DNA from 3 places in the Paenibacillus thiaminolyticus genome. Region 2 is predicted to be linked to each of the others. Evidence: a T-box and tRNA genes for the amino acid it is inferred to sense, from the RefSeq annotation. Region 2 holds a T-box; the other regions hold tRNA genes.
What was found. A T-box is a leader RNA that pairs with one kind of tRNA and senses whether it is charged. The one in region 2 lies ahead of argS (arginine--tRNA ligase), so its partner is inferred to be a tRNA-Arg.
Positions count from the first base shown of each region.

Region 1: it has a tRNA-Arg gene. The T-box ahead of argS (arginine--tRNA ligase) is inferred to sense a tRNA for this amino acid. The anticodon was not compared.
Region 3: it has a tRNA-Arg gene. The T-box ahead of argS (arginine--tRNA ligase) is inferred to sense a tRNA for this amino acid. The anticodon was not compared.

Region 1 is NZ_CP041405.1:5,419,762-5,424,624, forward strand. Features, by position in the region: gene FLT43_RS24030 (XkdX family protein) at 1-91, shown strand, start outside; gene FLT43_RS24035 (peptidoglycan recognition protein family protein) at 205-585, shown strand; gene FLT43_RS30305 (YjcZ family sporulation protein) at 604-726, shown strand; gene FLT43_RS24040 (ChbG/HpnK family deacetylase) at 1,562-1,909, opposite strand; tRNA gene FLT43_RS24045 (tRNA-Arg) at 2,202-2,278, opposite strand; gene FLT43_RS24050 (hypothetical protein) at 2,851-3,798, shown strand; gene tig (trigger factor) at 3,998-4,863, shown strand, end outside.
Region 2 is NZ_CP041405.1:6,376,472-6,381,334, reverse strand. Features, by position in the region: gene FLT43_RS28080 (hypothetical protein) at 1-211, shown strand, start outside; gene argS (arginine--tRNA ligase) at 283-2,016, opposite strand; T-box leader at 2,067-2,322, opposite strand; gene FLT43_RS28070 (glycerophosphodiester phosphodiesterase) at 2,415-3,140, opposite strand; gene FLT43_RS28065 (HAD family hydrolase) at 3,156-3,818, opposite strand; gene FLT43_RS28060 (leucyl aminopeptidase family protein) at 3,889-4,863, opposite strand, start outside.
Region 3 is NZ_CP041405.1:4,055,237-4,060,099, reverse strand. Features, by position in the region: gene gap (type I glyceraldehyde-3-phosphate dehydrogenase) at 1-797, opposite strand, end outside; gene FLT43_RS18100 (sugar-binding transcriptional regulator) at 829-1,884, opposite strand; gene FLT43_RS18095 (DMT family transporter) at 2,384-2,728, shown strand; gene FLT43_RS18090 (DMT family transporter) at 2,728-3,042, shown strand; tRNA gene FLT43_RS18085 (tRNA-Arg) at 3,156-3,230, shown strand; gene FLT43_RS18080 (heparinase II/III domain-containing protein) at 3,460-4,863, opposite strand, start outside.

The DNA.
Region 1 (4,863 bases), 960 kb from region 2:
TTTTGAATGCCAGTGGATCGATGCAGAGGGGTTATGCGCATCCGTGAAGACGGAGGCCAATCCTTTCGGTGAGATTACCCCGGAAGAGTAAGAAAAGCTTACTGGGAAAGAGTTCCCGCAGAAGTAAGCGCCGTGCTATGAGCAGGCGCTTTTATTATGCCCTCACGGCAGCGTGGGGGCTATTTCACTTATAGGGAATCAAATATGAGTCATTTGAAAGTCTGGACGGCTGCCCGCTGGAACCGTGAGATCTATCAGCACCTGCGGGACGACGAGCAGGGATGGCATGCCGGCGACGATAGCGGGCCCGGCAATACGCCATCAATCGGGATTGAGCTCTGCATATACCAAGGAATGGACGAACCGAAGGCATGGCAGAGGGCGGCGGAGCTGATCGCAATGCTGGCCAAGCAGGCACTGCATACCGATCAACTGTGTTGTGTCACATCGCCATTGGAGTGGGAAGGCATGTTCGAGCCGGATACTGCCGAGATGGTCGGAGTTTATCAGACAAAGCCTAATTTTCTCTTAATGGGTCCAAGCCAAGTCAAAACCCGGCTCATTTCATATCATATGAGTACCTAGAAGAGAGGAGGTTGGCTTATGAGCGGTGCTGTTGGGGGTATTGGAGGCTTCTCATGTGGATTCGGATGCTTTACTTCAGTTGGTGTAATCTTGGTTCTGTTTATCTTGCTTGTAATTGTTTCTCGTGCATTTATCTTCTAGTAAGATTACTGGCAAGAACCTGCATTTATACTCATGGAGCAGCTTCATTACATGCCCTGCCTCTTCAGCAGGGCTATTTTATTTGGCATAATGTTTACAAATCCGGAGGAACCGGTGAAAAGGAGCTCTGCTGGCGTTATGCTGGGGGGCTCTTTTTTCTGCAAATCAAACATATACGGGAAAAGCCCCGGGATTATTCCGAGGCTTTTTTCTTACGGGTATACACGGGGGCATGGTTCGACGACAATAGGAGTAGTTAGAAACGACGTCTTCTCCGTCTGCACTCTACCAATACTTTTTGACCACGGTGAAGAATAACAGTGATTGCTCTACGACGACGGCTCATTCAAGCCACCTCCTTTCCTAATATTACAATATGAGAGAGTGCTTTAAATGCTTGTACTAAAGCAGGAGGGAAACTAACACAAAAGTTTCGCCGCGGTGAAAAGGAGCACTGCTGGCATATTGCTGGTGGGGCTCTTTTTTTGTTGCAAATCAAACATAAACGGCAAAGGCCTCGGATTAGTCCGAGGCCTTTTCTTACAGGTATACACGGGGTGGAGCATGGTTAGACGGGCGCTCCACAAAAATGAGTAATTATCAAAAATGTCTTTCACAACAATGTCTTTTACGTCTTTTGCACTCCACCAATACTCTTTGACCACGGTGAAGAACAACAGTGATTATTTTTCTCCGATGATGTCTCATTCAACCCACCCCCCTTTCTTAAAATACAATATGAGAAAGTACTTCAAATGATTGGACCAGTATCATAACCAGTTAATAAGGACATACCTATTATGGTTTCTTGCCTTTCCTGACGTATCAGCCTCTGCTACCGACCGAGAGTCAGGACGGAGCGGATGGCTGGGAATTGGCCATAATGTGCGATATCTCGATATGTCCATTCCGCGTGATTCCCGTGAAAGGAGCCTCCAGTCCCAACAAGTGAGGGAACAAGAAGAGGATTCGTCGCAGGTGTTCCATATGTTAAGTTGAAATGCAATCCCACTCCTAATGACGGAGTAGATTTCGCCAATGAAACGGCTTCTAGGAAACCAAGGGTATTGACCATTAAAGAAGCGCTGCTTACTGTTCCGAAACGATGTGCTTCCATAATACCACGATTAATGCTGCACGACAGACCGAAGTCGTCTGCGTTAATAATTACGTACCGAGGCAATTCAATCCCACCTTACTGCATTTGCTAAGAATAGTAAATGCATCTCGGGAGCAATGCTGTGTTCATCCTAAGTAAATGAAATGGCCCATTTACGATGCATTCGGAAATAGATAAGCCCCTGGTATCTCGACGATATTTCTTGTGTAAAAAATGTGTAAAATGATTTTGGGTTCTAACTTTATTTATCGCGAACTTTGAAAGTGAGGAAGAATATAAAAACGCCCATAAACCTTATTGTACCAAGGTTTATGGGCGTTATGCTCAAATATCAATCTTGTTTAGAAGGAAAACATGGCGTCCCAGGAGGGATTCGAACCCCCGACCGACGGCTTAGAAGGCCGTTGCTCTATCCAGCTGAGCTACTGGGACAAGAGAGATAAACTGTTTTTGCAACAATGATGATTGTATCAAAAATTCACTGATCTTGCAACGGTAAAATTAAAAAAATTGCTGCCTAATTGCTGCCTATACATTTATTACAATATTTCTCAGTAAGCAATCAGAAACGAAGATCCAAAACTGATTCATCTCTTTTACCTCATGAATGTTGGGGGGACTATCTCCTTTAAGTATACTATTCTCAAAAAAGAAAATGGATTCGGCAATTTAGTACAAAAGTGGAGCACGGATGACACGGATGAAAAACGATACGTCGTACTATCGGGTATATTACAAATCCGTCTAAAAGAAATAATTTAGGTTTTGCCGCCAACCGAATTGAACAGGCTGTTCATAAAGGGAAACGGGAAGGGGAAGTCTGAATAGAGGGTCCGGGGCTATCCGGCCTATCCCCATGATTCGCAGGGGGAGAACTGCACGGCGATATGGTATAATGGCTTATCGGCGTCACGGATGCCGCCGCTCCCGCATCCCGCGCAAATCATACATAGAATCGATGGATGGCTACAGTAGTCGGCTTGATATAGAAAGAAGGTGCTTGCATGACGGACGATCAGATCCTGCCGGAAAAAAACAATGTCGTTCTGTTTCCGAAAACGCATGATTATTACCAAATCGAATTGACACGCATGCTGGAGTCCGAGCGTTACGGAGAAGCGATCGCGCTCCTCCGCTTCCTGCTGCAATGCGGAGGAGAGGACGATCAGATTAGAGCGGAATGGAACGCGCTGATGCAATGGTTAATAACGGCGTTCCCGGAAGCAGAGCGGACCGCTGAAGAAGGCTTCCCGGAGTCGGAGCCTTGGACCGAGGAAGCCGAGGACAGCGGAGATACGGAACAGGATATGTTGAAGCAGCAGATCCATCAGAAGCTTCAAGCAGACAGTCAATATATCGCAAGGCTGCTTGCCTCGCTGACCGAAGGTGACATGGATGATCGCAAGCTCCTTGTCCTGGAGCAGCTGGCGGCAGCCGAGGATGATTCTATCGATCCTTCGTTGATTCGAATGCTGGAGCATGAGCCGCTGCATCCGCTCTTGCAATTCGGCATTTTGCAGACGCTGAAGCGTCGGGGAATCGAAGGAGAGGTATTTTTTAACCGCGGCCAGGAGCGTGTCATCGTCGACCTCGAAGCGACACCGCTTGATTTGGAGTCCTTTCCTCCGAATGCGGTCGCCCCGGCGGAGCGGGTGAACGAATCCGCGGCGGTGCGGGAGCCGTCGCTAGCCTACTTCGCATCCGAGATGTGGCAGCAGTTCCTTAAGTTGATATACGGCACTTCGATGTACCGCCGTCTCTGCGAAGGGGATGAACGGGAAGCGGATGCGTGGGCGGCCGCCCTGCACCGGATCGTCGCCCGGCTGCTCCATATCGAAGAGGAGGAAGCGGAGGTTAAGACGATCTACGGACTGACCGGGGAGCTGCGGATAAGCTATGAGCGGGCGCTGCGGGCAATTACGCGTTCGCTGAGCGGGGAGCAGGACACCTGAACCGGCGATGAGGCGGGGGAATTCCATCCGGCGGCCCCGTCTCTATGACAGCCGGGGAAAAACATATAATGGCACATAGGAAATGCCTGTAAGCATTGCCTTGAAAAACTTTTCGTAGTCGGCTATACTATAGTGGTTATTCCGGACGTATAATGGTACACTCTAGCCATGTGATCTTTTTTGGAGGGGAAGGCATAAAATGAAAGCAACCTGGGAAAAAATAGAGAAGAACGTTGGGGTATTGGAAGTGGAGGTCGACGCGGAGCGCGTGACGGAAGCGCTGGACCAAGCGTTTAAAAAAGTGTCCAAGCGAGTGAATGTTCCTGGTTTCCGTAAAGGAAGAGTGCCTCGCCCGATTTTTGAAGCCAAATATGGCGTGGAAAGCCTGTACCAAGACGCCATTGACATCATGCTTCCAGAGGCGTATACCCAAGCGGTAAAAGAAACCGACATCAAGCCGGTGGATCAGCCAGATGTCGAAGTGGAACAATTCGGCAAAGGCCAAACATTCAAATTCAAAGCAAAAGTAACCGTGAAGCCGGAAGTGCAGCTTGGCGAGTACAAAGGCCTTGAAGTGGAAAAGCAGTCGGTAGAAGTGACGGAAGAAGAGCTTGACGCTGAACTGAAGCGCATGCAGGAACGTCATGCAGAGCTGATCATCGTTGATGAGGATGTTGCCGCTACAGGCGACAGCGTCGTGATTGACTTTGAAGGCTTCGTAGACGGGGAAGGATTCGAAGGCGGCAAGGCGGAGCGCTACACGCTTGAGCTGGGCTCCAACAGCTTCATTCCAGGCTTCGAGGATCAACTCGTTGGCATGGGAACAGGCGACTTCAAGGATGTCGAAGTGACATTCCCTGAGCACTACCATGCAGAGAACCTGGCCGGCAAGCCAGCCGTATTCAAGGTGAAATTGCATGAAATCAAGCGCAAGCAGCTGCCTGTACTTGACGATGAGTTCGCTAAAGACGTAAGCGAGTTCGACACGCTTGAAGAATACAAGGCAGACCTGAAGCAGCAGCTTCAGTCCCGCAAGGAAAAAGAAGCGGAAGGCGCACGCGAAGC
Region 2 (4,863 bases):
CGCTTCCCGTCTGGAAGAACTGGCTCAGCGCGAGCGCCAAGCGGTACAAATTATCCAGACGGCGCTGCAAGGCCATCAGACGGCAATGCAGCAAATGCAGCATGTGACCCAACTCTGCCAGCAAATGGAGCAATCGATGCAAAGCGTCAGCAACCTTAGCTATGTTCAGCCGTCCCACGCGGCGACATCCTATACGAATCGCGCCTACTAATGCCGGTTCGCCGCATCAATCGGGCCGCTCCTCGGTGAGGAAGCGGCCCGTAATTCACAGCGTCCCAAGCGCTAAATTCGTGCGGGCGTCTGAATTCCGATAATGTGGAGCCCTTGACGGAGGATGCGGGAGACGGCGGCGGTCAGCGCCAGCTTCGCTCTTCTCGCTTCCGGATCAGCCACCAGAATCGGCTCATTGTGATAGAAACGGTTGAACTGCTTCGCCACTTCCAGCAGCATGCGTACGAACAGCGAAGGCTCATTGTGCTGGACGGCGGCTGCTACCGTTTCCTCGAACAGAGACAGTGTCTTCACACAGGCCCATGCTTCCGGGCCGGACAGGTGCAGGCCCTGAAGCGGCGCAGAGGCTGCTTCGTCAGCATCCTGTGCACCGTCCTGTGCACCCGTTCCGTTCATCTCCTGCCCCTTCTCCAACAAACGCAGTGTGCGGGCGTACGTGTACTGCATATAAGGGGCGGTCTCCCCTTCGAAGCGCAGCGCCTCGTCCAGCTGGAAGTCCACACTCAGCATCCGGCTGTTCTTCACGTCGCCGAACACGATCGCTCCAACACCGATCGCCTCCGCGATGCTCTTTTTGTCCGGAGACTGCGGGTTCTTCTCCTCGACGATCGCCATCGCCTTGCCGACCGCCTCATTCAGCACTTCATCCAGAAAGACAACCTTGCCTCTTCGCGTCGACATCTTCTTGCCGTTGAAGGTCATTAAGCCGAAAGCGACATGCTCGCAATCCTCCGCCCAGGCATACCCCATCTTACGAAGCACCGCATACACTTGGCGGAAATGAAGCTGCTGCTCTGCACCGACCACATACAGCAGCTTGTCGGCGCCCATCACTTCCTTCCGGTAGATCGCCGTAGCCAGATCGCGTGTCGGATAGATGGTCGTGCCGTTCGATTTCAGAATAAGACAAGGGGGCATACCTTCCTCATCAAGACGGACGACCATGGCGCCATCGCTCTCTTCCAGCAGGTTCAGTTCCGTCAGCCGCTCTACGACCGCCCCCATCTTGTCATTGTAAAAGCTCTCGCCGAGCACATGATCGAACTGAACGCCCAGCCGCTCATACACCCGGTTGAATTCCTCCATGCTCACATCGACAAAATACGACCATAAGGCCTGCGTCTCCGCATCTCCCTGCTCCAGCTTGCGGAACCATTCGCGCGCCTCGTCCTCCAGTTCCGGCTGCTGCTCCGCTTCCTCATGGAACTTCACATACAGCTTCAGACTCTCTTCAATCGGCTGGCGGCGGAGCGCCTCTTCATCACCCCAATGCTTGTAGGCCGCGATCAGCTTGCCGAATTGGGTGCCCCAATCACCGAGATGATTCACCTTTTCCACCTCATACCCGGCCTGCTTATACAGATTGGCCAGCGCGTTGCCGATAACGGTGGAACGCAAATGCCCGATGCCGAACGGCTTCGCGATATTCGGGGACGACATGTCAATGACGACTCGCTTGCCGGATCCGGTCTGCAAGCGTCCATAATCGGGCTGGAGCATGCGCTCGAGCAGCTTCGGCACCTGCGCGGCCGGATCGAAGTACAGATTGACATATCCGCCAGCCGCTTCGGCGCGGACGCCGTCCCCGCCCTGCTCGTTCACCTGCGTAGCGATCGCGGCCGCAATCTGGTGCGGGGCTTGTCTCCGCTGCTTCGCCAACGGAAAGCAAGGATACGCATAATCGCCCAGTTCCGGCTTCGGCGGCAGCTCCAGACTGCGCAGCAGCTCCTCCATCGGCAATTGCACGAAGGGTTGCAGCAGCTCGGCTGTATCGTGTTTTAACATGACAACAACCTCCATTACATTTTCATGAAAATAGAAAAAGCCCCCGTCTGCAAAGAGACGGAGGCATTGGATCCGTGGTACCACTCTCATTGAACCGGGCATGCTGATGCCTGATTCCCCTTATTCCCGAATAACGGCTGCGCCGGAATGCCCTACTTCCCGCCTCTCCGCTACATTGCGCGGCGGCTTCGGTTCAGGCCTTCAACTCCCGGGTCCGCTTCCCTGACGCTGCCGTGCCGGCTTCCACCTGTTCCGGCTCTCTGCTGACGGCTGTACGTTCGGTACTCTCCCGATCATCGTCTTCTGATATGCGGTTAATGTCGTACATTATATCGTGCGCGAGCCGAGAAAGCAACAGTTCCATTCACATATGGGCGGGACAGGGGCATTCCGTCCCGTTATCGTCCGGCCGACGGCTTCAATTCCAGCAGCGCAAGAGGTCTTCGCGTCGTAATCGCATCGACACCCATACCGATATATCGCTTCAATTCATCTGCCGCGTTCACCGTATACACCCAGACCGCCAATTGACGCTCATGCGCCGCTTCCACCAGCTCCCTGCGGCATGTCCGGTAATCCATGTTCAATCCGTAGGCGCCGTATTGCAGCGCTTCGTCGCATATCCGCTGCGCGAACGCCCCATAATCGGCGATATCCGCTTCGCTTAACTCATCCGGCGTATTGTATACGACGCGGATCCCTTTATAATTGCCTGCAATCCCTGTGCTGCACCCCGTTACGAACACCTGATTCTCCATGCCGTGCCGGAGAACGCATTCCATCGCAGGAGCCACCGTTTCCTCATTTTTGATATCCAGATTGAGCTTGATGCTCTGCTGCTCGGCGATGTCGAAAATGTGGTCGAGCTTCACGATATCCCGATGTTCATAGACAGGGCTTAATTGAATCCGGTTCTCCACCCGGTTCAATTGCTCATACGTATACTGGCGCAGCAACGGGGACGCGTCGTGCAGCAGAACGGCGGTGCCGTCCGCGGCCGCCCTCAGATCAATCTCGACGATATCGGCACCCGATTGCACACCTTCCCAGAAGGACTCCAGCGTATTGTCCGGAGCCGCTCCTCCCCCGGTATGCGCGCCAACCATAGGAAATTTTCGTGTCACGGATGTCCCTCCCTTTTAGTGCCGAGTCACGCGGGCAATGATCTGCTCCAGATTCATCTCAAGGAGCGACTGCAGCCGCAAATCGGCTTGCTCAAACGTAAATCCTTGTGTGAGCGCATTCGGCACCATAACGCAATAGACGCCCGCGGCTTTGGCGGCCTGGAGCCCGAACAACGAATCCTCGAACGTGATCGCCTCCTGCGGCTGGATGCTCAGTCCGGCTAGGGCCTCGCGATAGATTTGGGGATCCGGCTTGGAGCGGATCACGTCCTCCTTCGTGCGAATGCAATCGAAATAATCCAGAAGCCCGTACTTCTTCACATAGCCGACGGCCCAATCATAATGGGCGCTGGTCGCCAATCCGATCCGCAGGCCGCGCCGCTTGCCCTCCTCCAGCTTCTCAACGACGCCCGGCAACAAGTCTGCCGTGGCGATTATGCCGCGAAAGACTTCTCCGTGGCGGGACTGAATCTCGTCGTGATCAAGCGGAGTACCGATCACCTGTTCCAAATGGCGGCAAGCGCGCTGCACCGAGTCGGTCGATCCCGTCCATTGACTCCATACGTCCAGGGGCATCTCATAATCATATTGCCTGCATATTTCTTGAAAAGCGATAAATTCGGTCGTTTCCGTATCCAGAATAAGTCCGTCAAAATCAAACAAGATTGCTTTAATCACCGCTTCTCCCCACCTGTCTCTCCCTCTCGTGAACGAGCTTTACTATAACGAGCTTTGCTGTGAACAAATTTTACGACAAGCACGAACGCTCCGCCACAAATTCGGCCAGCAAGCGGGCCCCGTAGCCTGTGGCGCCGGCAGCGACGTACCCGGCCGTGGACGTGGCCTCCTTCATGGCCGCCATATCAATATGAGCCCATCTTATGGACGGATGCACGAAGCGGCGCAAGAACAACGCCGCCGTAATCGCTCCGGCCTCGCCAACCCGGCTGATATTGCATATATCCGCATAATCGCTTGCCAAGTAGCCCGCATATTCCTCCGCGAGCGGAAGCTCCCATACCTTTTCCCCCGTGAGACGGCCCAGGCTCCGGAGCGCCGACACGGTGGTCTCGTCTCCCCAGATCCCCGCATACTTCGAGCCGAGCGCGCCTTGGCAGGAGTACGTCAGCGTCGCCATATCGACTACTTCCTTCGCTCCGATAGCATGCGCATAAATCAACGCGTCCGCCAGCACAAGCCGGCCTTCCGAATCGGTATTGCCGACCTGAACCGAGACGCCGTTCGGATACGCCAATACATCTCCCGGCAGCAGCGCGCTGCCGTCCGGCATATTTTCGGCGGCGGGGATGATCGCCGCCACATTGGCCCGCATTCCGCTGCGGCGGATAATCTCAATCGCGCCGATGACGGCGGCCGCCCCGCCCATATCGATTCTCATATCGCTAATATCATGATCCCGCTTCAGACTGATTCCGCCCGTATCGAAGGTTATTCCTTTCCCTACGAGCGCGATAAGCTCCTTGGACGGGTCGGTGCAATAGCGCATTTCGATCAGGACGGGCGGATGGGGGCTTCCTTGACCGACGCCGATCAACCCGCACATCTGCCGCGCCGCCAGCTCCTCGCCTTCGTAGCATGCCACCTGCACGCCGCTGGCGGCGAACCGTGCGGCCACGCGCTCTGCGAGCGTCTTCGGCCGCATATGATTGGCCGGCTCGTTGCCGATATCGCGCGCAAACGCGATGCCTGCGGCGCGCGCCTC
Region 3 (4,863 bases), 2.3 Mb from region 2:
TTAGCCGCTTCTTTGAGGGCACCGTTTACTTCTTCAACCGTTACGTTTTTGGACAGTTCAACGACCAGGTCCGTTACGGATACGTTAGGCGTAGGAACACGCATAGCCATACCGTTCAATTTGCCTTTCAGCTCAGGCAATACCAAGCTAACCGCTTTTGCAGCGCCTGTAGTGGAAGGAATGATGTTCTCAGCAGCTGCGCGAGCACGACGCATGTCTTTGTGCGGCAGGTCAAGAACGTTTTGGTCATTGGTGTAAGAGTGAACGGTCGTCATCATGCCTTTCACGATGCCGAACTTGTCGTTCAACACTTTCGCGAATGGAGCCAAGCAGTTCGTTGTGCAGGAAGCGTTCGAAATGATGGTGTGGTTAGCAGCATCGTATTTATCTTCGTTAACGCCCATAACGATCGTGATATCTTCGTTCGTAGCAGGTGCGGAGATGATAACTTTCTTCGCGCCGCCTTTCAAGTGCATTTCAGCTTTGTCTTTCGCTGTGAAGATACCTGTCGATTCAACAACGATTTCAACGCCGTTAGCGCCCCATGGCAGGTTCTCAGGGTTGCGCTCAGCGAAGACTTTCACTTCTTTGCCGTTAACGATGAGCGCGCCTTCTTTGGCTTCTACCGTAGCGTCCAGTTTGCCGTGAGTCGTGTCATATTTCAACAGATGAGCCAGAGTTTTGACGTCTGTCAGATCGTTGATTGCGACAATTTCGACTTCCGGATTGCCCAGAGCTGCACGGAACACGTTACGACCAATTCGACCAAAGCCGTTAATACCCACTTTCACCATGATGATTCCTCCCATTTCCTAAGTAGATTGATTTTTATTGCTCAAGACGGCCCGTAGGCACATCGAGACCACTATGCTTCAATACTTCAACCGCTGCCGCTTCATCAATGACCAGAATGTCTTCATGCCCGTGGCGCAGCACGGCTGCAATGGCTTCGCCCTTGCTCTTCCCGCCTGCGACGGCGATTACCACTTCGGTACGCGTAATGTCCTCCAGGCGCAAGCCCAGAGACAACATCGTATGTACGACGCGGCCATCCCGGTCGAAGTAATACCCTAGCGCTTCGGCGACAGCTCTCTTGCGCTTCAATTCTTCCCGTGTGGCTTCGTCTACCTTCCGGCGCGCAGCCATCACTTGGGCGTCTCCGATGCCGTGCACGACGATGCGCGCTTGCCGGATAACCCGCAGAATCTCCTGAATATTGGGCTCTTGCTTCAACGATTGGTACGCTTCTTCGCTCAATTGATCGGGTACATGAAGCAGTCGGTATTGAGCTCCTACGCGCTTAGCCATCGTCGAGGCAATCGTATTCGCCTGGTATTCCAGACTCTCTCCCAATCCCCCTCGGGCCGGTACGAACCAGTTGCCCTTCCATGGTGTGGCGCTCGTCAATTGATCTGCCACCGCAGCCAATGTGGAGCCGCCGGTCACCGCGACAACATCTTCCTTGCCCATGACGCTGCTGAGAGCGCTGCATACTGCCGTGCCCAATTCATCCTTCACGGCAGGCGACACATCCGAATCGCCAGGCACGACGATGACCTGAGTCAGTCCGAAGGCCTGACGGATGCTCTCCTCCAGATGGCGCATGCCGAGCAGTTCGCCCATCAAGGGCTCCAACTGGCGGACAAGCTGCCTGCCTTCCTCGCTGATGCGCATGCCCATGCTGTCGATCTCGATCAGGCCCTGCGCCTTCAGCAGGTCCGTCTCCGCCCGCAGCACGCGCTCGGTCATCTGCAATGACGTCGCGAGCGTCCTCCTGCCAATACAGTCGGACAACATGATCTGATGCAGGATGGTGTAACGCTTCTTCAACAGTTCGATGAGTTCGGGCAGCAGTCGCTTCTGTAATTGTAACCAATCACGCATTTCTCTCCACTCCTGCTCCGTAACCAACCATTGGACCAAAAACGTCCCATCGCAACGATTTGTGTCCCACCATTATTCTAGCGAATAATCGAGCAACTTGCAAGTATCCCGCCTCTATAATGGGCAAGGAAAGAATAACTTATTCATTGTATTGCCCAGCAGACGGCTGATTATATCTCCGCTATCGTATCCTTACCCATATATAGCTCTTTTTGGACAAGGTAAGAGTCCGGCTTCGGCCGGGAAACCGCATAGATTCGGGAATGGCCTTTACGAAAAATCAATGGTGGTGTAAAATGAATGACAGTCAGTCATCCTGTTTTCCGGCCAATCATTACTTCGTCTGGCGTGCAAAGCACATCCTTGATTCGCTGGCTGGATGAACCGCGCCGCCGGGAAGAAGAATTATGTTACATCATCACGCGTTCCGTGCAGCACACCATTCTCACGCATGAATGTCCTGCTGCATTGGCATTGTAAGACAAGAGGAGGTTTTATTATGGCTTGGCTGCTTGTGCTTGTCGCCGCCTTAATGGAGATTGTGTGGGCTTCCGGCCTGAAGTACGCATCAACGACATGGGAATGGATCGGCGTTATCATACTCATTACAGTCAGCTACCTATTGCTTATCCAATCCTATCGGAGGCTGAACGTCGCTATCGCATATACCGTGTTCGTCGGCATCGGCACGATCGGCACCTATGTGGCCAGCATCTATCTGGGTGAAGCGTTCAACGGGTTGCAAATAACGTTCCTGCTCGTGCTGCTGACCGGCATTATCGGCATGAAGCTGTCGACCCCGAACCGCGAGGAGTGCGGGAACCGTGAAGGGAGTGAGTCCTAATGGCCTGGTTTTATTTAATCTTGTCCGGTCTGGAGGAGATCATTTCGGTCGTCGCCATGAAGTATGCTTATGGCTTCAAGAAGAAGACGCCGCTTGTCATTATCACGCTCGGGCTCGTCGCCTCCATTTATTTGCTGACCCACGCGATGAGCGTCATCCCTGCCGGGGTCGCGTATGCGGTCTGGGCCGGTGTCGGTGCCGTCGGGATTACGCTCGTCAGCTTGTTCTGGTTCAAGGAGCACTATACCCGGAAGCAATTCTTTTTCCTGGCGTTGATCGTCGTCGGTATTATCGGACTCCGCCTGACAACCTGAGCGTAGTTCTGGTGTTCGCTGCCCGTCTTTATCGGGTCTTATTCATTTCATTTATTTTACTCTTGCATTCCGGTGGCCTATCCACTATAATAAATTTTGCGTCTTCTGATTGTGCGCCCGTGGTCCAATGGATATGACGTAGGCCTCCGGAGCCTGAGATCAAGGTTCGATTCCTTGCGGGCGCGCCAATAAGCATCTTGATGATGCCTTTGATATGAAGCGACATATTTTAACGAATAGCCTACAGACATTCAGAACATCTCGAACCGCTCCTTCCGCATAGGGAGCCGGGGACGGATGTTTTTTCGTTTTTGCTGTAAAAAGAGAGACGGCCAAGCGGCCGTCTTTTTTTAGATCTCCGGGCCGAATTCCTTCACTGGATCCGGCTTCTCTTGCATGCAGCCCCGTTTCTCCGGCCTACTGCCTATCGAACACAAACCGCCAGCTGTCCTCATGAATCGGCCGCTTTGCCGTCAGGCGTACCCGATAGATCGTGCCGCCCCATGCGCCACATAGCCGCTCGTCCTCCAGCTCGATCAGCTCCACCCGGGTATTCCACAGCGTCTCGTCATACGACATGCAGGCCTTCGGGGCCCCGGCTTCGTCGACCAAAACTATCCGGCCGGACTCGAAGCGCGGCTCATAGACGCACATCCAGTTCAGCGCCACGTCGCTGCTCGGCGCCTCCAGCTGCACCGTCTCTTCTACAATGATGCGGGAAGCGGATCCACCCTCGCCTTGCCCGCTCCCCCCTGGCTTCTCCCGCAGCAGCGTGAAGGTACGTGTCCATTGGCAAATGCCGGACGCGGCAGGATAGGCCGGGGCAATGTCAACCGTCAGGCGCGATAGGCCGTCTTCCGCTTCATGACGGACTTCACCCGACCGGAAAGTGCGCCCAGGCGCTTGCTCTGCCCCGTTCACCGTCGGGACGTTGTGATATCCGGACTGCATCGTCCAGATCGAATACCGTTCCGGGCTGAACGTCTTCGCCGTGTAGGTGCCGACGCCAGCGTCGATCCACAACGGGCATTGATCGGCATAGACGATGAAGCTGCCGATGTCATTATGGTTGTGGCTCTCGTCGTTATGGCCGCCCTTCGCGGCCAGGAACCAGCCGCGGCCGTCGCCCCGCTCCCGCGCCACCATCACTTCCACGCCCGGCATCCAGCGGTCGAGCGGCAGCGCCGGAGGCTCCGCCGCAGGCCCTTCCATATCCGGAAGCGCGAACAGGTCGAAGAGCATCCGCTGCAGGCTTGGAATCTCCTCGCCCTCCCAATAGCGATGCCCTCCCTGCCGGCGGTAGACATGCCGCCCGAAGGCCTCCAGCCGGGCATCTCCGACCGCCTGGCCGAAGCGGGCGATCAGGCCGGCAGGCACGGTGATTCTCGCCGCCGAATCGGCGAAGTTGACATACGCATCCCCGCCGATATGCATATGGAGAATATAAGCGGCCATATTCCGGATTTTCGGCTCATGGAATACATCAATCGCACCGTCCGTGGCGCCATGCAGGAGCTGCAGGGCATCATACAGCGAAGCGGCGGCCCGCACCCAATAAGCAGGCCCTTCATCACACCCGCCATCCTCTTCATAGGAAGCGATGAACCGGTCGAGGCTGCGAAGCGCCTTGTGGACGAGCGCAGCACGGCGCTCCGCCTTCTCCTCGGCGAGCAGCAGCACGGACAGGCAGTTGGCATTGCACCATGGATTCCAGTTGTTGATGAGGAGATCCGGCTGGAACGACATCCACCAGTAGCCGTCCTCCCGCTCGTACGAATCGAGGATGCGCGTCTGCAGTTCCCGGCGAAGGCGCTTGCCCAG